Regions from separate parts of the Bradyrhizobium sp. 22 genome, predicted to be linked through region 1. Evidence: predicted binding sites of a transcription regulator. Region 1 holds the regulator's gene; the other holds the start of a gene.

Region 1 (14,566 bases):
TGCCGCGGGCCCGTCCGCCCTGTCGCCGCAAGCCCAAACCCGCTAAAAGGCGGACCGGCCAGGCAGCCGCCAACGCCGCCCCGCGCGACAAAGCGGCCCGGCGGCCGACCATCGAACGGCCTCAATGTGAACCAATCAGAGTGCCCATGAAGCTGATCCGCCCCCTCGCCGCGCTCGCCCTTCTCGCCGCTTCCGCGCTTCCGGTCCTCGCCGCCGACGCCGTGTTTCCGCCCGGCTTGCGTCTTGGCATGGTGCCGCTGGTCGGCCTCAACACGGCCAAGACCTTTCCGGGTTTCGAAAGCGAGGACGGCAGCGTCAAGGTGCTGGTCACCGAGCTGCCGCCGGCCGCCTATGGCGAGGTCGTGAGCGCCTTCAATTCCAATCCGGCCGGAGCGAACGGCGTCAAGCAGGACAAGGTCGAGACCCCCGCCGGCCTTGCCTATTTCACCACCGAGACCGGCAAGGCCGGCGACACCCCGGTGAAGCGCTATTCGATGATCGTGCCGGGCGCCGGCTTCTCGGGCTATGTCGCGGTCCAGGTCCCGGAGAATGCGACCAAGATCTACACCGACGAGGCGGTGCGGCAGATGTTCGCGACCGCCACCACCCGCAGGCAGGTCTCGGCCGAGGAGCAGATCGCGCTGATGCCGTTCAAGATCACCGATCTCGCCGACTTCAAGGACATCCGCACGCTGGCGCCGGGCGCCAGCATTATCCTCGCCGACGGCAATGAGAGCGCAGGCTATGAATCGAAGCCGTTCATGATCCTCGGCCTGATCGGCGCAACTCCGCAAGCCGCCGAGGACCGCGCCCGCTTCGCCCAGGAGGCCGCGCTGCAGATCCCCGGCGTGCGCGAATCCCGCGTCACCATGTCGGAGCCGATCCGCATCAACGGCCAGCAAGGTTTCGAGACCCGGATCGACGGCGTCATCGGCAAGGACAAGACGCCGGTGACCGTGGTGCAGTGGATCCGTTTCTCGAGCGGCGGCGCTTCGCTGCGCATCATCGCCAGCGCCCCGCGCGACCAGTGGCAGGCCGCCTTCACCCGCTTCCGCGCCGTGCGCGACGGGATTCAGCCGAAGGGTTGAGGCGGTGCCACAGATTCGCCGTCGTCCCTGCGAACGCAAGGGACGACAGTGAGTTTAGGGTCGCCAGCCCAACCCCTCACCAGTCCCGGCCGCATTTTCGGGCTTCTGTTCGTATACGAACGGAACTAGGCTTCGCTCCCGTTGGATCACCTTTAGGGGAGGCGAACGATGCTGGATCGGCGACAAGTCTTGGCAATGCTTGGAACGACGGCGCTGGCGACGCTGGCGCCGAGTGCACTCTTTGCAGCGGCACCGATCAAACCTGACGATACCTCCGCGCTGCTCGTGATCGACGTGCAGAACTGCTTCCTGCCGGGCGGCAGCCTCGCCGTGAAGGACGGCGAGCAGGTGGTGCCCGTCATCAACAAGATCTCGAAGGCGTTCGCGAACGTGGTGATGACGCAGGACTGGCACACGCCAGGCCACGTTTCGTTTGCCTCGGTCCACTCCGGCAAGAAGCCGTTCGAGACCGTCGACCTTCCCTACGGCAAGCAGGTGCTGTGGCCCGATCATTGCGTGCAGGGCACCGACGGCGCGGCGCTGTCCAAGGACCTCGCCATTCCTCACGCCGAGCTCATCATCCGCAAGGGTTTTCACAAGAACGTCGACAGCTATTCGGCCTTCCTCGAGGCCGACGGCAAGACCTCGACGGGCCTTGCCGGATATTTGAAGGGACGCAAGATCAAGCGCGTCTTCGTCGCAGGGCTCGCGACGGATTTCTGCGTCGCCTGGACCGCGCTCGATGCGCGCAAGGCGGGCTTCGAGGTCTATGTGGTGGAAGACGCCTGCCGCGGCATCGACACCCAGGGCTCGCTCGCCAAGGCGTGGGCCGATATGGCCAAGGCCCGCGTGAAGCGGATCCAGTCTGCCGATATCGCGGTGAGTGCGTAAAGCAGCGCGCTATCCTTCCTTCGTCATTCCGGGGCGGCTCGAAGAGCCGAACCCGGAATCTCGAGATTCCGGGTTCGATGCTTCGCATCGCCTCGGAATGACGGCAGAACTCAGTTCGGCGCGCTGCTCGATTCGTTGTTGTTCGCTGCAGCCGCTGGCTTCGCGCCGCCCTTGGCGACGCCGACCAGAGCCGGGCGCAGCACGCGCTCGCCGATGGTGTAGCCGGCCTGCATGATCTGGACCACGGTGCCCGACGGCACCGACGCATCGGGCACTTCGTACATCGCCTGGTGGAAGTTCGGGTCGAACTTCTGGCCCTGCGGATCGAGCTTCTTCACGCCGTGCTTTTCCAGCGCGCTATGCAGTGCGCGCTCGGTGAGCTCGACGCCCTCGATCAGCGAGGTCAGGCCGGGATCGGCGGTGGCACGCGCCTCGGCCGGAACGGCGTCGAGCGCGCGTTGAAGATTGTCGGCGATGTCGAGCACGTCGCGGGCAAAGCCGGTGATGCCGTAGAGGCGGGCGTCGGCGACTTCCTTGGTGGTGCGCTTGCGCAGATTCTCCATCTCGGCCAGCGTCCGCAGCATGCGATCGCGCGCCTCGGCGACCTCCTTCTGCAGGGTCTCGACCGAGCCCGGCTCGGGATCGTCGGGCATGATGTAGGGCTTTGACGCCACGGGCTCGCCAGTCGGCGCGGCCGCGTCTTCGGGTTGCCGGTCTCGATCGGTCATCGGCTCTCTTCTCGAACTCGTCTGGACTCAAGGTGGTCTGGGATTGTTGGCCCGCATATCGTGCTTTGAGCCGCGAAAATCAAGCGCCCGTGATCGGCGGAAAGGCCGGTCAGCCCCCCAAAAGGCGGCTGACGATGCGGGCGGCGTAGTCCACCGTCGGGATCACGCGGGCATAATTCAGCCGCGTCGGGCCGATCACCCCGAGGACGCCGACGATGTGGCCGGCGGCATCCCGATAGGGCGCAATGATGGTGGAGGACCCCGACAGCGAGAACAGCTTGTTCTCGCTGCCGATGAAGATGCGCACGCCCTCGGCCGTCTCGGCCCGGCCGAGCAGATCGATCACGCCGCGCTTGGTCTCGAGATCGTCGAACAACAGGCGCACCCGCTCCAGATCCTCCAGCGCGTGGAGATCTTCGAGCAGATTGGCATGGCCGCGCACGATGAGCTGGCGGTCCTCGTTCTCGCCGCCGGACCAGCTGGCGATTCCGGCGGAAATCACCTTCTGTGCGAGCTGGTCGAGCTCGGCGCGGGCCTCGGCCAGCGCCGTCTCGAGCTCAAGCCGCGCCTCGGCCAGGGTGCGGCCGCGGATTCGCGCATTGAGGAAATTGCCGGCTTCGGTGATCGCCGAGGACGGAACTCCAGGGGGCAGCGTCAGCACGCGGTTCTCGACCTGGCCGTCCTCGCCGACGAGGATGACCAGGGCTTTCTCCGGTTCCAGGCGGACGAACTCGATGTGCTTGAGCCGCGCATTGGACTTTGGCGTCAGCACCACCGCCGCGGCCCGCGTCAGTCCGGACAGCCGCGTCAGCGCCTGGTCCAGCGCCGCCTCGACCGAGTGCGCCTGGCCTACGGACGTGAGCTGGCTCTGGATCGACTGCCGTTCGGCCTCGTTGAGGTCGCCGACCTGCATCAAGGCATCGACGAAGAAGCGCAGGCCGAGTTCCGTCGGCAGCCGGCCGGCGGAGGTGTGCGGCGCATAGATCAGGCCGAGTTGTTCCAGATCGGCCATGACGTTGCGGACCGAGGCCGGCGACAGCGGCATCGCGATCAGGCGCGAGATATTGCGCGAGCCCACGGGCTCACCGGTCGCGAGGTAACTTTCGACAATTTGACGAAAGATATCGCGGGAACGCTCGTTGAGCTGGGCGAGGCCTGCGCGCGGCGCGATCAGATGGATCGGATCGTGATGGGCCACAGCGGTAACTCCTCTCAGATCCTCATAATTTGTCCATCCCGGGCGCTTCTGACAAGCGTGGCGTTTACCGGCCCGGAATCAGGGGCCGAATAAGCCCTTGCCGCCCACCTTCGCCCCACCTACAAGCACCGCCAACAGCCTTTCCCGTGAGTTTTGGAGGATTTCCCATGCGGCCAAGCCGCCGTGCGCCCGACGAATTGCGCCCCGTGACGCTGGAGCGCGGCGTGGTCAAATATGCGGAAGGCTCCTGCCTGGTGAAGTTCGGCGACACCCATGTGCTGGTCACCGCCACGCTGGAAGACCGCCTGCCGCCGTGGCTGAAGGGCCAGGGCCGCGGCTGGGTCACCGCCGAATACGGCATGCTGCCACGCGCCACCTCGGAACGCACCCGCCGCGAGGCCGCCGCCGGCAAGCAGAGCGGCCGCACCGTCGAGATCCAGCGCCTGATCGGCCGCTCGCTTCGCACCATCGTCGACCTCGAGGCCCTCGGCGAGCGCCAGATCACGGTCGATTGCGACGTGCTTCAGGCCGACGGCGGCACGCGCACGGCCTCGATCACCGGCGCCTGGGTCGCGCTCGCCGACTGCGTCAACTGGATGAAGGCGCGCAACATGATCAAGGCCAACGTCATGCGCGACAACGTCGCCGCGATCTCCTGCGGCATCTACAACGGCACGCCGGTGCTCGATCTCGATTATGCCGAGGATTCGGAAGCCCAGACCGACGCCAATTTCGTCATGACCGGCGACGGCCGCATCATCGAGGTGCAGGGCACGGCGGAACGCGAACCGTTCACGGAAGCCGAGTTCCTGGCGCTGATGGCGTTGGCGCGCAAGGGCGTTGCGCGTCTGGTGGACTTGCAGAAACTGGCTGTGGCGTAGTCAATAGGCCCATGCACCGCCGAATCACCGGAAAGCTCGTCGTCGCTACCCACAATCCCGGCAAGCTGGCCGAGATGCGGGAGCTGCTCGCGCCCCACGGCGTCGAGGCGGTGTCGGCCGGCGAGCTCGGCCTCGCCGAGCCGGAGGAGACCGGCAGCGATTTCCGCAGCAACGCCGCGATCAAGGCGATCGCGGCGGCGCAGGCGACCAAACTGCCCGCCTTCGCCGACGATTCCGGCATCGTGGTCGACGCGCTCGACGGCGCGCCCGGCATCTACAGCGCGCGCTGGGCCGGTCCGGCCAAGGACTTCAACGCGGCGATGGCGCAGATCGAGCGCCTGTTGCAGGAGCGCGGCGCAACCACGCCGGACCGCCGGAGAGCGCATTTCGTCTCCGCGCTGTGCGTGGCCTGGCCCGACCATCATCTCGAAGAGGTCGAGGCGCGCGTCGATGGCACCCTGGTCTGGCCGCCGCGCGGCAGCGCCGGCTTCGGCTACGATCCGATGTTCCTGCCCGATGGTCACGACCGCACCTTCGGCGAGATGGAGAGCATCGAGAAGCACGGCCTGCCGCCGCTGGGTCTCGGCCTGTCGCACCGTGCCCGCGCCTTCCGGAAACTGGCGGAGATCTGCCTTGAGCCGCGATAGAGCGTTTTCGAGCGAAGTGGATGCCGGTTCGCGCCGGGAAAACGCGTCAAAACGACAATCCGAAGCTTTTGGCGTCTACGTGCACTGGCCGTTCTGCCTGTCGAAGTGCCCCTATTGCGACTTCAACAGCCATGTCCGCCACGCCGCGATCGACGAAGCGCGCTTTGCCTCTGCGTTCGCGCGCGAGATCGAAACGAACGCGGCGCGCGCGCCCGGCCGCGAAGTCACCTCGATCTTCCTTGGCGGCGGTACGCCATCTCTGATGCAGCCCGCAACCGTCGGCGCGGTGCTCGATGCGATCGGCAAGCACTGGACCGTCGCACGCGACGTCGAAGTCACGCTCGAAGCCAACCCGACCAGCGTCGAGGCCACGCGCTTTGCCGGCTATCGCAGCGCCGGCGTCAACCGCGTCTCACTCGGCGTGCAGGCGCTTGATGACGCCTCGCTGAAGGCGCTGGGACGCCTGCACAGCGCGCGCGAGGCGCTCGATGCCGTCGCCATCGCGCGCCGTTCGTTCGACCGTTATTCGTTCGACCTGATCTATGCCCGCCCCGACCAGACGCCGGCGATGTGGGCCGATGAGCTGCGCCTCGCCATCGATGAAGCGGCCGAGCATCTGTCGCTTTATCAACTGACGATCGAGGAAGGCACGCCGTTCTTCGGCCTGCACCAGGCCGGCAAGTTGAAGACGCCGGATGAGGCGGTCGCGCGCGCGCTCTACGACGTCACGCAGGAGACCTGCGACAAGCTCGGGCTGCCCGCTTACGAGATCTCCAATCACGCGCGGCGCGGCGCCGAGTGCCGGCACAATCTGGTCTACTGGCGCGGCGAGGAATATGCCGGCATCGGTCCCGGCGCGCACGGCCGCCTCGACATCGACGATGTCAGGCACGCGACCGCCACCGAGAGGCGTCCCGAAGCCTGGCTGATGCGGGTCGAGACCAATGGCCATGGCATTGTCACCGACGAGCTGCTCAACAGCGAGGAACGCGCCGACGAATTCCTGCTGATGGGATTGCGCCTCGCTGAAGGCATCGACCCCGAGCGTTACAAGGCGCTCTCCGGCCGTCCGCTCGATCCCAAGCGCATCGCGCTGCTGCGCGAGGAAGGCGCAATCACGGTGGATGCAACGGGCCGCCTGCGCGTGACCAGCAGCGGATTTCCGGTGCTGGATGCAGTGGTCGCGGATCTCGCGGCGTAACGGGATCTTGTAGGGAGGGCAAAGGCGCACTTGCGCCGTGCCCACCATCTCACTCGACCGCAAAAAAATGCGTGGGCACGCTTCGCTTTGCCCACCCTACGGCACCGTCGTCCGGAGCTACGCTCCGAAGCTCTTCGGCGAGCCTGCAACGGCGACGCCGCCGCCTTGCGTCACCTTCATCACGGCAAGACCGCGTTCGTTGGTGCCGTCGGCGCGGAAGCGGAACAGGCCGTCGATGCCGGCAAAGCCGGAGGGATTGGTGAGCACGTCGGGCGAGAAGCGCGTGGTGCCTTGCGTGCGCGCGAGCGCGGCGACGAGCGCGACGGCGTCATAGGCGAGCGTCGCGGTGCGGATCGGCTCGGCGCCGTATTTGGTGCGGTAGCGGCCGGAGAAAGCGCGGAAGCCGGCCGGGTCCGGCGCAGCGTAGAGGCCCCCCTGGAGCGCGGCGCTGGCATAGACCCGCGGATTGTCCCACAAGCCGGTGCCGAGCAGCTGGATGTTGCGCAGATTCGCGCCCGCGGCCGTCATCGCGTCGGCCACCGTCACCACGGCATCGCCGTCATCGGCGATGAACAGCGCGTCCGCACTGCCGAGCTGCTGCGCCACCGTGCGCGCCGGCGTGGCGCGATCGGCGCCGTATTTCTCGAACGCGACGATGCGCCCGCCACGGCGCGGCGCCGCCGCCTTCACCGCGGCCTCGACGACATTGCCATAGGCATTGTCGGGCACGAGCACGGCGAGCGAGCGCTTTCCGATGCTGGCAGAATATTCGACGATGCGATTGACGTCGGATTCCGGCAGGAAGGAGAGCAGATAGACGCCGCGGCCGGCGATGCTGGAATCGGTCGAGAAGGCGATGACGGAAATGCCGCGCGTGCGCGCGACCTGCGCCACCGCCGGCACCGATTGCGCGAACAGCGGCCCGAGGATGATCTCGGCGCCTTCGTCGACCGCCTGCTGCGCGCCGGCCTGGGCGCCTTGCGGGCTGCCGTTGTCGTCCTTGATCAGGAGCTGGATGTTCGGGTTCTGGAACTCGGCCAGCGCCATCTCGGCGGCATTGCGCATGGATTGCGCGGCAAGGCCGGCATTGCCGGCCGCGGACAGCGGCAGGATCAGACCGACCTTCACGCCGCCGGTGCCGGCGGTCGTCGCCTGCTGCGGCGGGCCGGCCGGCTGGGCCGGCGGTGCCGAGCTCGAGAACGGGTTGGAGAACTGGCTGAGGCTCTGCTGCACGCCGGCACAGGCCGACAGCAGGGGCGCGCCGAGCAACAGGCCGAGCGCGCTCCGGCGGGTCGCCCCCGACATCAGGGACCCCGGAATGGGAGACTTAGGAAAACGCGGGCCCACCATGGCAGCTTCTCTTCTGACCCGCCATCGCCGGCCGGTCATGATCTTCCTTCCACGGCGCAGGCCGCGGATTCAGGCATATTGTCGGCAAATAGTTAACCAAAACAAAAGGATAATAACCGCTTAACGCGGCCGCCTCCCTGTCCCGGCAGCTGTTCGCCATCGCTCACCCAGCATCAAGGCGGAGTTTCCGTCGCGAATATGGCGCGAGGCCCCTCACCCCCTCCCGACGTGATCCCGACCGATCACATTCCCGTCCGTTCCCAGCCCCTCATCTCGGCACGATCTTTTTCGGGGAGCCGGTTCCCAGCCTTAGCGATCGTGCCTAAGTTGACTTCATTATGCGCGCAAAGCCGGCCACGATAAATACGTCTGAAGCTCAAGAGGCCGCCTCGCGCGGTTTCTCCATCGATGCCCATCGGCTCACGGCGCCGAAGGCGGCACCGGGCCTGCATCTGGTCGCAACCCCGATCGGCAATCTCGGCGACATCACGCTGCGGGCGCTGCAGACCCTCGCCGGCGTCGATGTCATCGCCTGCGAGGACACAAGAATCACCCGGCGCCTGACCGAGCGCTACGCCATCGCGGCGCAGCTCAAGCAATATCACGAGCACAATGCGGAAACCGCCCGTCCGAAAATCCTGGAGGCGCTCGCGGCCGGCGGCTCGGTCGCGCTGGTCTCGGATGCCGGCACGCCGCTGATCTCCGATCCCGGCTTCAAGCTGGTGCGCGAGGTCGCCGCCGCCGGCCACTCCGTGCACGTGCTGCCGGGCCCGTCCTCCGTCCTCGCCGCGCTGTCGGTGGCGGCGCTGCCGACCGACCGCTTCTTCTTCGAGGGGTTCCTGCCGGCGAAGTCCGCCGCGCGCCGCGCCCGCCTGGCCGAGCTCGCGCGCATCGACGCGACGCTGGTGATGTTCGAATCAGGAAACCGGATGCAGGCCACCTTGACCGATCTCGCCGAGATCATGGGTGAGCGGGACGCCGCAATCTGCCGCGAGCTGACCAAGCTGCACGAGGAGGTCAGACGCGCGCCGCTTGCCGAGCTGGCGCGACAGGCGGACGCGCCGGAGACGCGCGGCGAGTTCGTTCTGGTCATCGGCCCGCCGCCCCCGGATGCCGAGCTGCTGACGATGGATGCGCTCGATGGTCTCCTGCGCGAGCAGCTGGCCGCGCACAGCGTCAAGGATGCCGTGGCGCACGCCGTCGCGCTCTCGGGCCGGCCGCGCCGCGAGGTCTATGCCCGCGCGCTCGAGCTCGCCAAGACTCTGCACAAGCATTCGCGGGGCCGCGATGGCGAAGACTGAGATCCCGAAGCGTGAGATCCCAAGGGAACCAAAGGCCGCCTCGCCCGAGCGCGTCGCCGCATTCCACACCGGCATCTCCGCGGAAAGCCGCGCCGCCGCCTATCTCATGGCCAAGGGCTATCGCATTCTCGCCAAGCGCTACCGCACGGCGCATGGCGAGATCGACATCGTGGCGCGCCGCCGCAACCTGATCGCGTTCGTCGAGGTCAAAGCGCGCGCGACGCTGGACGATGCCGCCTTTGCCGTGACGCCGCGCCAGCAGCAGCGCATCATCGATGCCGCGCAAGGCTGGCTCGTCGCGCATCCCGAGCATGCCGAATTCGAATTGCGATTCGACGCCATGCTGATTGCGCCGCGCTCACTTCCGCGCCATGTGTTGGCGGCATTCGACGCCTCGACCTGAAAGGCAGACCATGAAACTGAACGTCGCCGTCCAGATGGACCCCATCGCCCGCATCAACATCAAGGGCGATTCCACCTTCGCGCTGCTGCTGGAGGCGCAGAAGCGCGGCCATGGCCTGTCCTATTACACGCCTGACAAGCTCTCGATGGTCGGCGAGGAGATCGTGGCCCCCGTTCACCTCCTGACCGTGCGCGACGAGCCCGGCAACCACTTTACGCTCGGGGAGCCCAGGCGCGAGGCGCTGAACGGCTTCGACGTGGTGCTGCTGCGGCAGGATCCGCCGTTCGACCTCGCCTACATCACCTCGACGCATCTTCTCGAGCGCATCCATCCGAAGACGCTGGTAGTCAACGATCCCGCCTCGGTCCGCAACGCGCCGGAAAAGCTGTTCGTGATGAACTTTCCGCAGCTGATGCCGCCGACGCTGATCTCCCGCGACGTCGATGAGATCAACGCGTTTCGCGACAAGCATGGTGCCGTCGTGATGAAGCCGCTGCACGGCCATGGCGGCGCGGCGGTGTTCCGCGTGATGCCGCAGGACATGAATTTCGGCTCGCTGTTCGACATGTTCTCCGTGACGTTCAGGGAGCCGTGGGTGATCCAGCAATTCATCCCGGAGGTGAGGCACGGCGACAAGCGCATCATCCTGGTCAACGGCGAGTTCGCCGGCGCGGTGAACCGCGTGCCGGCCGCCGACGACCTCCGCTCCAACATGGTGCGCGGCGGCGCGGCGCAGGAGACCGAGCTCACCCCGCGCGAGCGCGAGATCTGCGCCACCCTCGGCCCGGCCTTGCGCGAGCGCGGCCTGTTGTTCGTCGGCATCGACGTCATCAACGGCAACCTCACCGAGATCAACGTGACCTCGCCCACGGGCATCCGCGCCATCGCGCGGCTCGGCGGGCCTGACGTCGCCGCGAAGATCTGGGACGTGATCGAAGAGAAGCGGAAGAAGTAGAACTCTCGCGAAGCGCACGTCTATCCATCGCCGTCAACCTGAGGCGGTCGCTTCTTCAGCGGCCCTCGAAGGGCGACGGCCCGGCTGCACGGGGCCGCACATCCTTCGAGGCTCCCGGCGCGATGCACTGCATCGCGCCACTCGCACCTCAGGATGACGGAGCAGCAGTTCGGAGCGGGGCAAGACCGCTCATCACTAACCACCCATTCACCATGACGCGCTCCGCATCGGGCCAACGCACGAGCGCGCTCTGCGTGAAACTACGGGGCCGCTGGCCGACTGGATAACGCCGCGTTCACCATCTGCCGAGAACCAGCGTCGCAGCCGGTCGGCGCGCTCGGCCTCGCAACACCCCTTATACTTTTACTCCCTACTCATCGACACGGGGGAACCCGCCAGGTGCGGTTCGAGTGCCCCGCGTATGAGTAAAGCGTATGAACACCGCACGCATTGTCGTTCTCGTCATCGCGCTGGCCGCCGGCGGCGTCGCTGCGTACCTGGCGAGCGGCTATCAGAATGCCCCCGCGCCGGTTGAGGCCGTCGTCGAGAAGCTGCCGACTGTCGAAGTCCTCATCGCCAAGAACGACATCCAGCTCGGCCAGGCGCTCAAGCCCGAGGATCTGCAATGGCAGACCTGGCCGGCGGCGACCGCCAGCAGCGCCTTCATCCGCCGTGACAACAGGCCCGAGGCGCAGAGCCAGATCGCCGGCTCGATCGCGCGCGTCCCCCTAATGCAGGGCGAGCCGATCCGCGAGCAGAAGCTGGTCAGGGCCGAAGGCTCCGGCTTCATGGCCGCGATCCTGCCTTCCGGCATGCGCGCCGTTTCGACCGAAATCTCCGCCGAGACCGGCGCCGGCGGCTTCATCCTGCCGAACGACCGCGTCGACATCGTGCTGACACGTCGCCTGAAGAACCCCGATACCAACGGCCCGACCGCCGGCAACGACCTCATCGTGTCCGAAGTCATCCTGACCAACATCCGCGTGCTCGCGATTGATCAGGCGCCGAAGGAAAAGGACGGTCAGAACGCCGTGGTCGGCAAGACCGTCACGCTCGAGCTCAAGCCCGACCAGGTCGCCACGCTTTCGGCCGCGCGCCAGGGCGGCACGCTCCAGCTTGCGCTGCGAAGCATCGTCGATGCCAACGCGACGGAAGTCACCGTCGAGGACCAGGGGGCAAAGCGCTCCGCAGGCATCGACGTCATCCGCTACGGCGTGCAGACGCGGCAACTGACGTCACAGAAGTGATGGGGACATGATGAATTACGGGGATGATCGGATGGGCCTGCGCATTCGGGGGAAGCGCGCGCGCTCGTTCTTTGCGGGGACGATGCTGATGCTGGGGCTGCTCGCAGCGCCCGGTTGCGTCGACGCCGCCGATGCGCCGGTCGGCGACCAGGCGCCGATCCAAGCGCCGGATCTCGGTGTGTCGCCGGTCGCGACGATCGCGCCGGCGAGGACGCGCTTTCTCTCGCTCGGCATCGGCAAATCCGTCGTCATCGACTTGCCCCGCGAAGTCAAGGACGTGCTGGTGGCCGATCCCAAGATCGCCAATGCGGTGATTCGCTCGGCCCAGCGCGCCTATATCATCGGTGGCCAGGTCGGCCAGACCAACGTCGTTTTCTTCGCCGCCGACGGCCAGCAGGTCGCCTCCTATGACATCGCGGTCAAGCGCGATCTCAACGGCATGCGCACGGCGCTGCGCCAGTCGTTGCCGGGCGTGCAGATCGAAGGCGTCGGCGACAGCGTGATGCTGACCGGATCGGTGTCGAGCCCGGTCGAGGCGCAGCAGGCCGGCGACGTCGCCGCAAAGCTGGTCGGCGGATCGGACAAGGTCGTCAACAACATCGTCGTGCGCGGCCGCGACCAGGTGATGCTCAAGGTCGTCGTCGGCGAAGTGCGCCGCGACATCGTCAAGCAGCTCGGCGTCGATCTCAGCGCCAGCCTGAATGCCGGCACGGCCGTGGTGAATTTCAACAATTCCAACCCGTTCTCGGTCTCGGGCGGGCCGATCGTCGGCAGCAATGGGCTCGGCGTCGCCGGTCTCGCCAAGGGCGTCGCCACCGTCAGCGCCACCATGCGCGCGATGGAAAGCGCCGGCGTGATGCGGACGCTCGCCGAACCGAGCCTGACGGCGATCTCGGGCGAATCCGCCACCTTCATCGCCGGCGGCGAATTCCCGATCCCCGCGGGCTATTCCTGCGATCCGGTCACCCACGTCTGTACCACCCAGGTCACCTACAAGAAGTTCGGCATTTCCCTGAACTTCACTCCGGTCGTGCTCAGCGAAGGCCGCATCAGCCTGCGCGTGATGACCGAGGTGTCGGAGCTGTCGAACACCAACTCCATCACGTTGACGCAGGCGGTGTCCTCGACCTCGAGCAACTCGATCACCATTCCCTCGATCCAGACCCGCCGCGCCGAGACCACGCTCGAAATTCCCTCGGGCGGCTCGATGGCGATGGCGGGCCTGATCCAGCAGCAGACCAAGCAGGCGATCAACGGCCTGCCCGGCGTCGACCAGGTGCCGATCATCGGCGCGCTGTTCCGCAGCCAGGACTTCGTCAACAACGAGACCGAGCTGATGGTGATCGTGACGCCCTATGTGGTGCGCGCGGTCGCGCAAAAGGAATTGTCGCGGCCCGACGACGGCTTCGCGCCGGCCTCCGATGCGCAGACGGCGCTGCTCGGCCGCATGAACCGGCTCTATGGCACCACACGGCGCGTCGATCCGATCAACGGCGCACCCGGCGATTTCGGCTTCATCATCGACTGAGGCGAACGGTTTGGGGACCGCGGCAAGAAACGGGGCAAGGAACGGTGCAAGAGGGGACCGGGCGATGACGACAACATCTGCCGATCGACGTCGCAGCTTTGGGATCGCGCTGGCATTGACCGGGCTGTCCGTCATGCTCGGCGCCTGCAACACCAGCGGCGACATCACTCAGACGGTACCGACCGACTACCGCCAGCGCCACCCGATCGCGGTGCAGGAGGGCAGGAAGTCGATCGTGATCTTCGTCGGCACGGCGCGCGGCGGCCTGTCGGCCGCGCAGCATTCGGATGTCGCCGGCATTGCGCGGGACTGGATGCGCGAAGGCACTGGCTCCGTCGTCGTCGACGTCCCCGTCGACAGCGCAAATTCACGCGCGGCGGCCGCGACCTATCGGGAGATCCGCTCGGTGCTCACATCCGGCGGCGTGCCGGCCCGCGCCATCGTGCAGCATCCCTATCGTCCTGAAGACCCCGGGCTGCTGCCCACCATCCGCCTCAGCTATTCTAAGATCACCGCGGTCGCGGGTCCCTGCGGTCTGTGGCCGGAAGACATCGGTCCCTCCATCCTCGATCCCGGCTACAACGAGAACCGGCCCTATTTCAATCTGGGCTGCGCCAGCCAGCGCAACCTCGCGGCAATGATCGACAATCCCGCCGACCTCGAGCAGCCGCGATCCGAGACGCCGGCCTACACCGCGCGGCGCGACATCGCCTTCGAGCGCTATCGCAAGGGCACCGCGGTTTCGACACCCAATCCCGACGCCGACAAGGCCAAGCTCAGCGATACCGGCAAATGACACGGCTCCACGACGAAGATTCGGACGACCTAGGGCACCCCGAGGAACACATTGCGCCGGTTCCTCGCATCTCCGTGCAGGCCTTTTGCGAGACCGAGCAGACGCTCCAAGCGGTGACCGCGGCGGGGCAGGACCGCCGGCTCGCCAAGGCGCACCTCACCGCCAAGGACGGCGGCCTTGCCGCGGCGATCGAAGTCTATGAATCGATGCCGACGCCGAACGTGATCGTGATCGAATCCGACGGCACGCGCGACATCCTCGAGGGATTGGACGACCTCGCCGGCGTCTGCGACCCAGGCACCCGCGTGGTCGTGATCGGCAATCCCAACGACACGGCGCCCTATCGCGAGCT
Region 2 (14,566 bases), 930 kb from region 1:
TCCGGCGGCGTGATGGGCAAGATGATCGACGCCCAGTCGATCGTGGTCGCCTCCACCGCGACCAATTGGTACGGGCATGAGGGCACCATCCTGCGCTTCGTGTTCTGGCACTCGATCGTGCTGGCGTGCCTCGTCGGCGTGCTCGTGACGTTGCAGGCCTATGTCTGGCCGTTCACGGCGATGGTCCTGAAGTAGCGGGCCACGTCCGGCTTTCGACGCAGATCCCCGCGAGGTTCGCCCTCGCGGGGTTTTGCAGCTTGATTGAGCGAACCTTCTCAATGGCGCCGCCGTCTTATAGAAGGTGCGCAAAATCAGGTCGGACGAGAGGTCTCATGGTTGGGTTCAAGCGGTTGGTGTGTGCGGCGGTTGCAATGGTCGCGATGTCCACGCCCGCGCGTGCCGAGGACGGTTTTCCGTTCGGCACCGAGATGACGCTGGAAGCGTTGCCGCAAGCAGGCTCCAAGCGGATTCCGAACATCGAGATCGGCGACCACGGCGAGGTCGTGCTGGAGCTCTGGTGCAAGGGCGGCAAGGGCCAGTTCTCGGTCGCCGGCAACACCGTGATCTTCGTTCCCGGGCAGATCCAGGACCGCTCCTGCCCGCCGGCAAGAGCCCAGGCCGACGACGAGCTCGTCGCCGCGCTCTCCAGCGTCGAGACCTGGAAGCGCCAGGGCGATGTGCTGACCCTGATCGGCCCGAAGTCGTTGCGCTTTCGTACCACGGGGAATTGAGTCCCGCTTTCGTGTCCCGGACAAGGCGCATCGCTCAAGCGATGCGACGCAGAGCCGGGACCCAGTTTCTCATCCGCAAGTGCGCTTGTGGCCTTCTGGGCCCCGGCTCTGCAGCGCTTCGCGCTGCGTCCGGGGCACGATAGCGCCGATTACTTCCACACCGACTGGTCGGCATCCCACCGCTGCCCCTTCAGCTCCTTGACAAGCGCCTCGATCGAGCCGTTGTCGTCCGGCAGATCGCCTTCTTCGTCCAGGCTCGCATCATCCGAGAGCTTGAGCTTGGCGCCGCTGCTCTCATCGGCGGTCGTCGTCGCGGGGCTGCCGATCCAGAGCATGAGCTTGTCGGTGGCGCCCGGCTTGTCCGGCGAGACGAGCCCGGCGACCTCGATCGTGTCGGTCAGCTCGAGCGCCGGAAAATCCTGGTTCGGCCGCTTGAAGACCAGCATGAGCTTGCCCGTGGCGGAGTTGAAGCTCTGCGAGACCGGCTTGGCCGCGAGCGTTCTGCTCAAGACGTTCGAGACGGCCGCCGCCAGCTTGCTGCGGTTGATCTTGTCGCCCTCGCGCCAGTCGGCCGCGGCAAAGCGGATGGTGCGGTCCATCTCGGTCATGCCGGCGGTCCAGCCTGCGGCCGTGACGCCGGGCATCGCCTTGAACTTCGCCAGCAGCGCGCCGGCGCGCTCGGGATCGACCGACATGTTGATGGTCTGCTCGCCGGCGCGCAGCGCGTCGCAGCCGACATTGAGGCTGGCCAGCGTCACCTCGACATCCTGGCCCTTCAGGCTCTTCAGGAAGTCGGTCGCAGCCTCGAGCTTGACCTTGACCGCGATCGCCTCCGGCGAAACGTCGGTGAAATCCTTCGGCTGCGGCGTGATGCCGTCGTCGGAGGTCTGGTTGTCCAGGAATTCCCTCTCGCTGAGATCGGAATTGTCGGGCGATGTGACCTCGGTCACCGCCTGGCCGATGCTGATCTGGCCGCGAAACTCGAAGCTGTCTCCGCTCTGCTTGCGCAGCAGCTTGACGCTGACGGGCGCCTTCTCATTGACGCTCTGCGTGGTGCCGGTCAGCGTCTGGCCAGCGACCTGGAGATTGACGACGAAGCGGTCCTTGCGGTCGGAATTCTTCGCGATCGGGTAACAGACGTCGAGCACGGCCGCGGTGACCGTCTTGCCCTGGCGCGTCTCCTTCAGGATCACGTCGGCATTGCCGTCCATCAACCCGTCGAGGGAGGTGAAATAGCGCGTCTCCACGCCGCCGGGCGCCGTGGCCTTGGGCGACAGCTTCATCTGGGCGGAGGCGACCTCAGGCGCAACCGCAAGCAGGGCCGCCAGGACAATCGTCAGACAAACCGGAAGCGCGCGCATCGCGAAAATCCCTGATCAAGAATCGGCGCGCCACCGTAGTGGGTTTCGGCCGTCGGTTGAATCGGAAAGCTGAAGGCAGGATCGGCAAAAAAGAAGGCCGCCCGGAGGCGGCCTTCACAACATTGTAATGCAAAGACGGACTTAGAAGCCGCCCATGCCGCCGCCGGCGGGCATCGCGGGCGGGGCTTCCTTTTTCGGCGTCTCGGCGACCATGGCCTCGGTGGTCACCAGCAGGCCGGCCACGGAGGAGGCGTCCTGCAGCGCGGTGCGCACCACCTTGGCGGGATCGATGATGCCCTTCTCGACCATGTCGACATAGTCCTCGTTCTGGGCGTCGAAGCCGAAGGTCTCGGACTTGTTCTCCAGGATCTTGCCGACCACGATCGAGCCTTCCACGCCGGCATTCTCGGCGATCTGGCGGATCGGGGCTTCGAGCGCCTTCAGCACGATGTTGATGCCGGCCTGGACGTCGTCATTGTCGTTGGAGAGGCGGCCGACGGCCTTCTTGGCGCGGAGCAGCGCGACGCCGCCGCCGGGGACGATGCCTTCCTGCACCGCGGCGCGGGTGGCGTTGAGGGCGTCCTCGACGCGGTCCTTCTTCTCCTTGACCTCGATCTCGGTCGCGCCGCCGACGCGGATCACCGCGACGCCGCCCGCGAGCTTGGCGAGGCGCTCCTGGAGCTTCTCGCGGTCGTAGTCCGAGGTGGTCTCCTCGATCTGGGCCTTGATCTGGCCGACGCGGGCCTCGATGTCGGGCTTCTTGCCGGCGCCGTTCACGATGGTGGTGTTCTCCTTGTCGATCACCACCTTCTTGGCGCGGCCCAGCATCTTGACCGTGACGTTCTCGAGCTTCATGCCGAGGTCTTCGGAGATGAGCTGGCCGCCGGTCAGGATCGCGATATCCTCGAGCATGGCCTTGCGACGGTCGCCGAAGCCCGGCGCCTTGACCGCGGCAACCTTGAGGCCGCCGCGCAGACGGTTGACGACCAGGGTGGCCAGCGCCTCGCCCTCGACGTCCTCCGCGATGATGACGAGCGGCTTGCCCGACTGCACCACCGCTTCCAGCACCGGCAGCATGGCCTGCAGGCCCGAGAGCTTCTTCTCGTGCAGGAGGATGTAGGCGTCCTCGAGCTCGGCGGTCATCTTCTCGGGGTTGGTGACGAAGTAGGGGCTGAGATAGCCGCGGTCGAACTTCATGCCCTCGACGATGTCGACTTCGGTGTCGAGCGACTTGTTCTCCTCGACGGTGATGACGCCCTCGTTGCCGACCTTCTGCATCGCCTGGGCGATCATCTTGCCGATGGCGGCATCGCCGTTGGCCGAGATGGTGCCGACCTGGGCGACCTCGGAGGAGGCGGCGACGGGCTTGGCGCGCTTCTCGATGTCCTTGACGACGGCCGCCACGGCGCTGTCGATGCCGCGCTTGAGGTCCATCGGGTTCATGCCGGCGGCAACCGCCTTGGCGCCTTCGCGCACGATGGCCTGGGCCAGCACGGTCGCGGTGGTGGTGCCGTCGCCGGCGAGGTCGTTGGTCTTGGAGGCGACCTCACGCACCATTTGGGCGCCCATGTTCTCGAACTTGTCCTCGAGCTCGATCTCCTTGGCGACGGTGACGCCGTCCTTGGTGATGCGGGGCGCGCCGAACGATTTCTCGATGACGACGTTGCGGCCCTTCGGGCCGAGCGTCACCTTGACGGCGTTGGCAAGAATGTCGACGCCGCGCAGCATGCGATCGCGCGCGTCTCCGGAAAACTTGACCTCTTTGGCAGCCATTTCTGCAATCCCTCGTTTTTCGTGATGTGTCTGCCGCTCGCTCGTCGCATCGCTTCCGGGATCCGGAGATCAAACCCGGCGGAATGATGGATGCCCGGATCGCGTTGATCCGGGCACGACATTCAGCGGCTGTTCAGGCGGATGGCCTTAGGCCAGCACGCCCATGATGTCCGACTCCTTCATGATCAGGAGCTCTTCGTTGTCGATCTTGACCTCGGTGCCCGACCACTTGCCGAACAGCACGCGGTCGCCGACCTTGAGGTCGATCGGGGTCAGCTTGCCGGTCTCGTCGCGGCCGCCCGGGCCGACGGCGACGACCTCGCCCTGGGACGGCTTTTCCTTGGCGGTGTCCGGAATGATGATGCCGCCCTTGGTCTTTTCCTCGGCGTCGATACGTTTGACCACGACACGGTCATGCAGCGGACGAAATTTGGATTTAGCCATGACGTTTCCCTTTGGAGGCTCGCTTCGGAAGTAGTGGAAGTGGGTGCGGCGGCGCTTCCGTCCATCCCCTATCCCGAAGATCGAACGGCGCGCTTAGCAATCGGGCTTTCCGAGTGCTAATAGTGGGCTCGGAAATATGGCTTGGCCGCGATCCTGTCAAGCAAAGGTGGTTAAGCGATTGGTGAGGCGGATATAGGATGGTGGCATTGGAAACTTGTTCGGGGCGCCGACCTGTCAAAGGACGTCATTGCTCCGGCAGCTTTTTTGCGCTTGGCTGCAGGAGGGGTGCGGCCATGGTCTTGCTCGGGGGAATGCCATGATCAGTTCAGCTCACGCGCGCGCGGTTGCCAATCTGGCGGCCGCATCTTGTCTGGCGCTGCTGCTGGGCGCCTGTGGCGGCGGCTTGAGCCTGCCGTCCTTCTCGTCGTCCCCGCCACCGCCCGAAGCGGAGCCGGGCGTCGCCCCGGAAATGCCTGCGACCATTCGCGCCGACGAGATCGTGGGCCGCTGGGGTCTGGCCTCGTTCCAGAACCCGGCCGACCGCGCCCGCACCGAGGCGGCCGCCCGGGCCCAGTGCAAGAATCCCTACGTGATCACCGCCGGTTCCTCCGGCGGCGTGATCATGCATCTGGCCGACCAGGCGACGCCCCAGGAGCTGCGGCTGAAGGGCTCGCCGAGCGGCAAGAACTACATCGGACCGGCGGGGCCGACCCCGGGCGACCAGGACCGCGAAATCATCTCCTTCGACGGCCGCGTCCTGATCACCCGCTTCATCGACAAGGACGCCGCCACCCGTTACGGCAACATGGTCTACGTCCGCTGCGCACCGAGGGCGTGAGGCGGCCTTCGGCCTGACCTCTCGTCATTGCGAGCGCAGCGAAGCAATCCAGGCTGCTTCCGCGGAGATGGTCTGGATTGCTTCGTCGCTTCGCTCCTCGCAATGACGAAGACAACAAAAAACGCCGGCCCAGGGGCCGGCGTTTTGTTCTGCCTGCCGCGTCCGTTCAGTCGAACAGTGCGTCGATGTCGTCCTGCGAGGCGTGACCGACGTCGCCGTTGAGCTTCGGGCCGTTGAGAAGCTTTTCGTCCTCGCTGCGATTGTCCACATGCGCCGGCACGTGGGACTTTATCGCGTCGACGCCGCCCCAGATGTCCATCATCGCATTGATGTGCTGCTCGATGAACTTCATCGTGGTCATGACCTTGCTGATGCGCTGGCCGGTCAGGTCCTGGAAGTTGCAGGCTTCGAAGATCGAGATGACACGCTCCTGGATGTCGTCGGCGAGCCGCTTCTGCTGGTCGATCGAGTCCACCTTGGACATCGCGCTGGCGGCCTGGTCGATCGATTCCGCGGCTTCGAGGATCTGCTGCGTCGCCTGCTCGGTGCCGCCGACCACCGCGCCGAGCTCGCCATTGACCTTGGCCATTTCGCCGCCGTCGAAGCTCTTGCCGTGCAGCGTCGCGATTTCGCGCTTGGTGCGGTCGATGGCGTCATGGATCAGGTCGAGCTCGACCTTCAGCTTCTCGCACTGCTCGATCTGGGCCCGATAGGTCTCGAGCATCGTGCGAGCCTCGGAAAGCTCGTGGGCGGTAGAGGCGTCGATCGCCGCCATGGCCGCGCTACCGGACAGCGGGGCCGCCGTGACGCCCTTCGCCATCTGCGCGCGGATCGCGCGTAGCTCGGCCATGATCTCGCTATGCATCGGGATTGCCTCTTCGGTTACGTCCAAAATCGGCATCTCGCCACCAGCGATATCCTCGACGCGAAAACGTTTGCGGTGAACAGCCATCAGGATACTCCCCCCACCTCACACACGCGTCTTTGTAGGCAGAAGCGATTTAACACGAAGTTCACAGCCGGAACTGTTGTGCGGGCGCCGCGCGCCGCATTGCAAAGAAGCGATTAACCATGGCCGCGCCGCGTTCATCGAAAATAAACGCTGATCGCCAAATTGCCGTTGCGCTCGCGACGTGGTGAATCCAAACGCGCCTTCCGTTTACCAAACAAAACGGCTTTTGCCTTTTATTGACCACGTCGAAGGGCGCGGATCAGCCACCGGCTCTCCACGACGCATGTGATCTAGACGAAACAGTACAGAGTACGTCGATGTTCAAGAAAATGTCTGTCGCGCTGCTCGGCAGCGCCTGCACCTTCATGGCCGGCGCGAGCGACGCCGGCGCCTTCGACAACAGCGTGCCGAGCGATCCGCCTGCGGTGCTCTATGCGCCGCAACTGCCGCCGGCGCCGGTGCGCGTCGCCTCCAATTCGAACATGGGCGGCGGCTTCATTGAATTCCTGTTCGGCGACGGCCCCGGCCGCGGTCCGGCCTACGCGCCCGAGCGGCCGGTGTATCAGCAGCAGCCGGCCTATTACGATCAGCGCCGCCTGCCGCCGATGGGCGAGCCGCAGATGCAGGGTGGGTATCAACAGGGCGGGTATCAGCCGGGGGGCTATCAGCAAAGTGCGCTCCAGCAGGAGGCGGTCGATCCGCGGCAGCGCCCGCTCGATCCGAAATTCGAGAAACAACTCGTTGACTATAGCGGCAAGGAAAGTCCCGGCACGATCGTCGTCGATACCCCGAACAAGTTCCTCTACCTCGTCGAGGGCAACGGCCGGGCGATGCGCTACGGCATCGGTGTGGGGCGTCCCGGCTTCACCTGGTCGGGCGTGAAGTCGATCACGGCCAAGCGCGAATGGCCGGACTGGACGCCGCCGGCCGAGATGCTGGCGCGCCGGCCGGATCTGCCCCGGCACATGGAAGGCGGCCCGGAGAACCCGCTCGGCGCCCGCGCGATGTATCTGGGCTCGACGCTCTACCGCATCCACGGCTCCAACGAGCCCTGGACCATCGGCACCAACGTTTCCTCCGGCTGCATCCGCATGCGCAACGAGGACGTCATCGATCTCTATGGCCGCGTCAATGTCGGCACCAAGGTCGTGGTGTTGTGATCGCCTGAGTTGCGAAATGAAAACGGCCGCCATCCGGGCGGCCGTCTTTGCTTGCGCGGCGATCGGACGACGTCACGCGTAGTCGCTGCCGCCGTCGTCGTCGCCGCCGAAATCGCTGTCGTCGGCCATGTCCATGTTGTCGCCGTGATCATCGTAGCTGTGATCGCTGTTGCTCCGGTCGTCGTTCGACGCCTGGTCGAAGAAGCCCTGGCGGGAATCCCGGTTCGAGCCGATGTCGTTGAGGCCGGCATCGCGCGCGAGCGATCCGCCGGACTGGTCGCTGCCGCCCCAGGGACTTCCACCGGCGCTGCGGTCGCCGAGCGAATTGCCGTCGCCGAAGCCCTGCTGGTGCGATCCGCCGCCCATCATGCCGCGGATGCTGGAGAGCAGTAGCGAGCCGCCGACGACGCCAGCTGCGGCCGCCGCGGCGGTGCCCAGGAACGAGCCGCCGCCACCGCCGCCCACGGGCGGGGCTCCGTAACCTTGCCCCGGACCTTGTCCGTAAGGCGGCGCGCCGTAGCCGGGTTGGGTCTGCATCGCCTGGCCGGTGTTCCACGTCGGCCGCGAATCGCGCGGCGGCACGTTCGGAACCGAGCCGCGCGAGGGGCCGCCGCCGAACAGCGTGTCACGCATGGTGTCGAGGAAGCCGCCGGACTGGGCCTGTTCGGGCCCGTGGGCCGCTTCCAGCTCCTGGATGCGGGCATTCGCGCGCTTCAGCGCCTCGTCCTGCACCAGCGTGGTCTGCACCAGCGCGTAGACCGCGCCAGGCGCCTTGCGCAGGCCATCGGAGATCGCGGCGATCGCATCGGGATCGCGCGGTGCATTTTCCAGCTTTGAGAGCCGGTCGAAAAGGTCGTCGACGAGCTGGCGTTCCTGCGGCGTCATGATCAGTCTCCCTCGCGCAACACAAGCGCGAGCCAGATGTAGGGTTCCATTGTGGCCCCAACAGTGCCGGCCGGATTAAATTTCGGTATGCGACAAGCTGCCCGCGGCTTGCCTTCCGCCGCTTTCACCCCAGCGTGGCGCGGCTGTCCGCCAGCAGGCGCGCGAAGGCGTCGCTGGCGAGAAACGCGTGCTCCCGCTCGCGGACATCCGTCATCGGGTCGAGGCCGGCAAGGACATCGTCGACGAAGCCGGGATGGCACATTACGAGGCCGCCGTCGGGGAGGCCTTGCAGGAATTGCCGCATCAGCGCGCCGAAATCGGCCGCCCGCGTGAAATCATAGGCGCCGGCGAAGCCGGGATTGAAGCTGAGGCCGGCGCTGCCGGCGCGGCGGCGAAACTGCGCGCTGAGACCGTCGAGCACCATGGCCTTGGGTGAGGCCAGCCGTTGCCTCAGCGGAAGATTGCGGCCGCCCTGGCGGACCCAGGCGTTTGGCGCAGCCTCGGCCACCGCATCGACGAAGCCGTCGCGCACCTGCGGAAAGAGCTGCACATGCTGGTGACCGTCGACGAAGTCGGGGGCGCGGCCGAACGCGTCCATGAAGGCGGCCAGCTGCGCCTTCACCTCATTGCGGACGAATTCGCGGTCGAGCCGCCGTAAGACGCCCGCGCGCAACAGCTTCGGAAACGGCATGAACATGTCGCCGTCCAAGGGTCGGAAATGCATGGTGAGCGGCCGGAACGGCGCCGACAGCGTCACGTGCAATCCGATCGCGCAGCGCGGGCTCGCAGTCGCGGCGGCCTGGAGCGCCTCGATCTCGCTGCGCGCGATCGCAGGTCCCACCATCATCACAGAGGTGGCGTTGAGGCGGCCACGTTCGATCAGGTCACGGATGGCGCGGTTGACGCCGGGGCTGATGCCGTAATCGTCGGCGCAGAGCCAGATCTGTCGCGCCGGCGCGGCCGCGCTCATTCGGCCGCCGTCCTCTTGGCATCGTTGTCTGCCTTGCCCGCCTCGAAGTGCTTCTCGCTGTGCTCGGCGACGAAGTAGATCGGGCGCGCCTTCAGCTCGGAGAGGATCTTGCCGATATATTCGCCGACGATGCCGATCATGATGAGCTGCACGCCGCCGATCGTCATCAGGCCGATCACCAGCGAAGGATAGCCCGGCACCTGCTTGCCGGTCGTGAGCACCTCCCAGAGGATCGAAAGGCCGAACAGGAAGGCGCCTCCGGCGAGAATGACGCCGAACAGGCTGGCGAAGCGCAACGGCGCCACCGAAAATGAGGTCAGGCCCTCGATCGACAGGCCGAGCAGGCTTGCGGCGTTGAAGGTGGTGACGCCATGGGCGCGCGCCGCGGGCTCGTAATCGACCCGGATCTGGCGGAATCCGATCCAGCTGGCGAGACCTTTGAAGAAGCGGTTGCGCTCGGGCAATTGCCGGAGCGCGGCGACAGCGCGCGGGGAGAGCAGGCGGAAGTCGCCGGCGTCCTCGGGAATCTTCTGCCGCGCGCCCCAATTGATCAGCGCATAGAAGCCGTGCACGGCGAGGCGGCGCAGGAAGGTCTCGTTGTCGCGATGCGCCTTGGCGGTGTAGACGACGTCATAGCCGTCTTCGATCCAGTGCCGCACCAGCTGCTCGATCAGGGCCGGCGGATGCTGGCCGTCACCGTCCATGAACATGACGGCGCCGAGCCGGGCATGGTCGAGGCCGGCCATCAGCGCCGCCTCCTTGCCGAAATTGCGCGACAGCGACACCACCTGGACGTCGATCGCATCGGCCGGCAGGCTGCGGGCGATCGCCAAGGTCGCATCCTTGCTGCCGTCGTCGACATAGACGATCTCGCAAGACAGCCGATAGCGCTCCCGCAGGGTTTTCGCGAGATCGCAGATGCGCTGATGCAGGCCGGCGAGGCCCGCCGCCTCGTTGTAGACGGGGACGACAATCGACAGCCCCTTCGCGGCGGCGGTGCTCGCGGTGGTCGTCATGCCCGATACGTCAGAGCCCAGCATCATCGGTCGAGGTTCCAGAGGCGTTCAAAGTCATCTCAACAGCATATGGTAGCTGCCGCTTGCTGTCGCAAAGCTGAACGGAAAAGCCGAACCGGCCCTGGGGCTCACCGCCGCAGGAACGTCTCGAGCTTCGCGAACAGCGGGTTCTCCCGGTCGAACACGTAGTCCAGCGAGACCACCGAGACGGTCTCGGCGCCATGCTCGCGCAGGAAGCTCGCCAGCGCATAGAGCTGCCCCGGTGGGCAGTGCAACGTCAGCATGCCTGACGAGGTCGGCCCGCCGAACGGAGCCTCGACGCCGAACCGGCTATGGGCTTCGCCGAGCAGGGCGGCGTCGCATTGCCGGAAGCGGGTGCGGACCTCGCGGTATTTGTTGGCCCGCGCCCTTGCGGCGATGTGATCGAGGATGATGCGCGCGGTCTCCCGCGCCTGCGGCGACCAGTCGGCTTCCTTCGAGGCGACCAGATTGGCCTGGCTGCGCAGGATCACGCCGTCGTCGAGCACCCGCAAGCCGTTGGCGGCGAGCGTCGCGCCAGTCGTGGTGATGTCGACGATCAGCTCGGCGCTGCCGGCCGCAGGGGCGCCTTCGGTCGCGCCGGCGCTTTCGACGATGCGGTAATCGGTGATGCCGTGGCTCTGGAAGAAGGCGCGGGTTAGATTGACGAACTTGGTCGCAACCCGCATCCGCATGTGATGCTGCTCGCGGAAACCCGTAGTGACGTCGTCGAGGTCGGCCATGGTGCGGACGTCGATCCAGGCCTGCGGCACCGCGACGACGACGTCGGCAAAGCCGAAGCCGAGCCCGTCGATCAGCGACACGCGCTTGTCGGCATCGGCGATGTTCTCGCGCACCAGATCCTCGCCGGTGACGCCGAGATGCGCGAAGCCGCGCGACAATTGCGATGCGATCTCGCTCGCCGAGAGATAGGCGACCTCGACATCGTCGAGGCCGGCGATGGTGCCGCGATAGTCGCGGGCGCCGCCGGCCTTCGACAGCTTCAGGCCCGCGCGGGCGAAGAAGGCCTCGGTGTTTTCCTGCAGGCGTCCCTTGGAGGGAACGGCCAGAACGAACGGCGCGCTCATGATCAGGCCTCCACCTTGCGGCCGATCCTGGTCAGCGCATCCACCCAGACCGAGAAGCCGACCGCGGCAATGGGTTCAGCCGACCCGAGCTGGGTCATCAGTCCGTCATAGCGGCCGCCGGCGACCAACGGCTCGGCGCCGTTGCCGCGGTGATGCAGCTCGAACTCGAAGCCGGTGTAATAGTCGAGGCCGCGTCCGAACGCGGTCGAGAAACGCGTCTGCTTCACGTCGATGCCGCGCGCGGCCATGAAACCGACCCGGCTCTCGAACTGGTCGATGGCCGCAGCAAGGTCGAGCTTGGCATCGGCGGTGAGCGCGCGCAGCGCGGCGATGGAATCGTCGGGATTGCCTGATATCGACAGGAAGCGCTTGAGCACGGTGATCGCCTCGCGCGGCAGCGCGCCGCCCTTCAGCGTCGACTGCTCGAGGAAGCGATCGGCGATCTCGGCGGTGGTGCGTCCCCCGACATTGGTGGTTCCGGCGATCGACATCAGGTCGGTGACGAAGGCGAGCGCGGCCTTGCGGTCCGAGCCGGCGAGCGCGGCGAGCACGCCCTGATATTCGCTGCGGGTCGCGGTGGTCGCAGCCGCCAGCCGCTCCAGGTCCTGCTCCAGGCTGATCTTGCGGTTGAAATCCTTGACCAGGCGGCGGCGCCAGACCGGATAGAGGTCGAGCGCATCGAGCAGCGCGTTGAACAGCGCGACGTCGCCGGTGCGGATCTCGACGTCGCGGACGCCGAAGGCTGAGGTCGCCTCCAGCGCCAGCGCCAGCGTCTCGGCGTCGGCCGCGGCACGGTCCTGGCGCCCGAACGATTCGATACCGGCCTGCAGGAATTCGCTGGCTTGGCCGCTGCGGTAGCGAAACACCGGGCCGAGATAGCTGAATCCGGCCGGCTGGCCGGCGCGGCTGGAGGCGAGGTAGTCGCGGGCGACCGGAATGGTCAGGTCCGGACGCAGGCACAGCTCCTCGCCCGTGAGGTCGGTGGTCAGGTACAGGCTCTTGCGGATGTCCTCGCCGGAGAGGTCGAGGAACGGCTCGGCCGGTTGCAGGATCGCCGGCTCGGCCCTGACATAGCCGGCCTGCGCGAACGACAAGAGCAGCGTATCCGCCCAGGCGGCGGAGCCGGCAGCATTTGAGGTGGCAGTCGCGGTCATGACGGAGGTCCATCGTCCCGGTGGAACCGGGCAGGGCAGGTAAGGAGAGGAATTGCGCAGCCCTTAGCATGGCCGATGCGCGGTTTCGACCTCCAAAGGATCAATCGCTTAACGAGTTTGGCGCGAAGCAGGCCGGTCGGTCAGGTCCGCAACGAAGGTCGGCCTTCAAGTCGACTTGAGTAATATAATACCGCGCGGTTTCGTTGTTGCGGCTGGCGAGCCGGCATCATTCGGTCGGCCGAGCGACGTCTCTGACCGGCTCCGAGGCATCGGTCGCGACAAGGGCTGGTGTGGCCGCAGCGGGCGGGGCTTCCTGAGCCAGCCGCTCTGCGCATTCGAGTACCTTCTGTCGTTTGCCGGGGTCGGTGAGGCGGAGAAAGGCCCTGATGAGGCGCAGCTCCTCGTACCGGCTCGCATCCGGCACGACATCGTCGTTCATCACCATCTCTCCCATCGCGATCGTCACCTCGATGTGACCCGCGTTCTTCGCGAACGCATCGACGCACGATGGGTCGATGCAGCCGACGCTCCGGCGTCACATTGAGAAACGGAGAACCGCTGGCAAGCCGCCGCATACTCATTTTGGGTATGGCGGGTGATCCGCTCGCCGCAGCCATCGTTTACAAGACAAAGGCTGGTTTCAGATTCATGCGCAATACTTCAGACATCATCCGGACGGTCTCGCGACACACGCTGGCCTACATGCTGTTCTCGATGAGCGAGCTGTTCCGGCACTATGACGAATTCGATCCGCTGGACCTTCTGATCATTCATGCGGTCCTGAACGCGAATGTCATTCATGTGATGAACGATCCGGTGCTGGACGAGAAGTTCTCCAGCATCCACGCGGTCGAGCCGGACGTGATCAAGCAAGGCGTCTCCCGGGCGGCACTGTCTCGCTTCCTCAGCCTGCCGCTCGAGACGGTTCGCCGCCGCGTCACCGGATTGAAGCGGCGAAAGATCCTCGAAGAGACCAAGGCCGGACTCATCGTGACCGAGCAGAACGCGTTCAGGTTCGGAAACAACCACGAACTGCAGAAGACCAACATGCTGCTGCTGACCAAGCTGCTGCGCGATCTCAGGCGTGCCGGCATCAACGGGCCGGATGATCTGCGCGCTTCCAAGGCAGCCGCGGCAAGGAAGGCAAAGTAAGCGGCACAACATGAATCAGGGCGATCTCGATATCGCGCGCACCGGAGCGGAAACGCCGGCGGGCAGCCGCTCGACATCCTTCCAGCGTCTCAAGCCCTCGTCGGCCCTCGAGCTGCGAGCCTATGACATCGACCATTTCGGCGAGACGGAGAGATATGCCGGCGCGTCCAGCATGCCTTTGTCGCCGGGAGCGACGGCAATCATGCGTGCGCGGCTCGACCTGCCGAGCCTGACCCTGTCCCTGGTGAAGACCTTTCCGCGGATCATTCGCGGCTATCAATTGACGAATGCCGCCGCCGTCGTGGTGCCGATGGATCACGTCACCTCGGCCCGTATCAACGGGCAATCGATAGGGCATTCCGTCGTGGTTCTGAGAGGCGTCTCCGATTGCCTGGTGTACGAGCCGGAGGGCCGTCTGATAGCCGTCGTGTCTTTTACCCCGCCCCGGCGCGAGCCCTGGACGCAACTGGGTGACGGCTACCATCTGGTGAACCCGGCCTCGGACGTCCTCGCCTCGTTGCGCCGTCTGGTCTGCGTCACGCTCGAAATCGCAGCGCATGATCCGGACTTTCTCAACGAGCCGATGTCGCAGACCGCCGTCGAGCAATCTCTGCTCAGCACGATGGACGCTGCGCTGAGCACCAGCGCAAAGGATAGACCCGTTTCGTCCACGACGGATGGCTATCGGCGCATTGTCGCGGACATGGAACGGCTGATCCGGCAGGATCTGACGATCTGGCACAAGACGCCCGAGCTCGCGGAGCAGGTGGGCGTCTCCGTCCGCACGCTCCAGAGCGCGACCCAGGCCATTTGCGGCCTCAGCCCGCATCGCTATAGCCGGGTTCTGCGCCTCTGGTCGGTGCGCAAGCAGCTGGGCAACGGTGGGGGGCACCGCAGTGTGAAGGCCTGTGCGCTTGCGCACGGCTTCGGGCATCTGGGCGAGTTCGCGGCGAGTTACAAGGCGGCCTTCGGAGAGCTGCCATCCGAGACCCTGCGCCGCCGAGCGGGACACGATCTAAGTTAG

What was found. Region 1 encodes HrcA, which represses chaperone genes, less so after heat shock. Its sites were predicted from a motif close to GTTAGCACTCNCNNNNNGNGAGTGCTAAC; they were not measured.
Region 2: K410_RS0107755 (co-chaperone GroES) is a predicted target of HrcA. The motif match lies at 4,402-4,430, and genes of this name have one in related genera.

Annotation. Positions count from the first base shown of each region.
Region 1 is NZ_KI519399.1:434,339-448,904, reverse strand. Features, by position in the region: gene K410_RS0103450 (hypothetical protein) at 147-1,088, shown strand; gene pncA (bifunctional nicotinamidase/pyrazinamidase) at 1,257-1,979, shown strand; gene grpE (nucleotide exchange factor GrpE) at 2,090-2,707, opposite strand; gene hrcA (heat-inducible transcriptional repressor HrcA) at 2,817-3,905, opposite strand; gene rph (ribonuclease PH) at 4,073-4,786, shown strand; gene rdgB (RdgB/HAM1 family non-canonical purine NTP pyrophosphatase) at 4,798-5,433, shown strand; gene hemW (radical SAM family heme chaperone HemW) at 5,450-6,634, shown strand; gene K410_RS0103415 (penicillin-binding protein activator) at 6,752-7,984, opposite strand; gene rsmI (16S rRNA (cytidine(1402)-2'-O)-methyltransferase) at 8,323-9,285, shown strand; gene K410_RS0103405 (YraN family protein) at 9,272-9,688, shown strand; gene gshB (glutathione synthase) at 9,699-10,643, shown strand; gene cpaB (Flp pilus assembly protein CpaB) at 11,078-11,890, shown strand; gene K410_RS0103390 (type II and III secretion system protein family protein) at 11,901-13,418, shown strand; gene K410_RS0103385 (CpaD family pilus assembly protein) at 13,483-14,214, shown strand; gene K410_RS0103380 (CpaE/TadZ family protein) at 14,211-14,566, shown strand, end outside.
Region 2 is NZ_KI519399.1:1,362,996-1,377,561, forward strand. Features, by position in the region: gene K410_RS0107735 (L-lactate permease) at 1-195, shown strand, start outside; gene K410_RS0107740 (META domain-containing protein) at 333-731, shown strand; gene K410_RS0107745 (hypothetical protein) at 881-2,092, opposite strand; gene groL (chaperonin GroEL) at 2,234-3,865, opposite strand; gene K410_RS0107755 (co-chaperone GroES) at 4,013-4,309, opposite strand; gene K410_RS0107760 (hypothetical protein) at 4,626-5,147, shown strand; gene K410_RS0107765 (protein phosphatase CheZ) at 5,314-6,099, opposite strand; gene K410_RS0107770 (L,D-transpeptidase) at 6,417-7,259, shown strand; gene K410_RS0107775 (DUF2076 domain-containing protein) at 7,332-8,144, opposite strand; gene K410_RS0107780 (ChbG/HpnK family deacetylase) at 8,269-9,114, opposite strand; gene K410_RS0107785 (glycosyltransferase family 2 protein) at 9,111-10,157, opposite strand; gene hisG (ATP phosphoribosyltransferase) at 10,259-11,236, opposite strand; gene K410_RS0107795 (ATP phosphoribosyltransferase regulatory subunit) at 11,239-12,390, opposite strand; gene K410_RS0107800 (hypothetical protein) at 12,617-12,829, opposite strand; gene K410_RS0107805 (hypothetical protein) at 13,039-13,542, shown strand; gene K410_RS0107810 (helix-turn-helix domain-containing protein) at 13,745-14,566, shown strand; gene K410_RS0107815 (16S rRNA (uracil(1498)-N(3))-methyltransferase) at 14,563-14,566, opposite strand, start outside.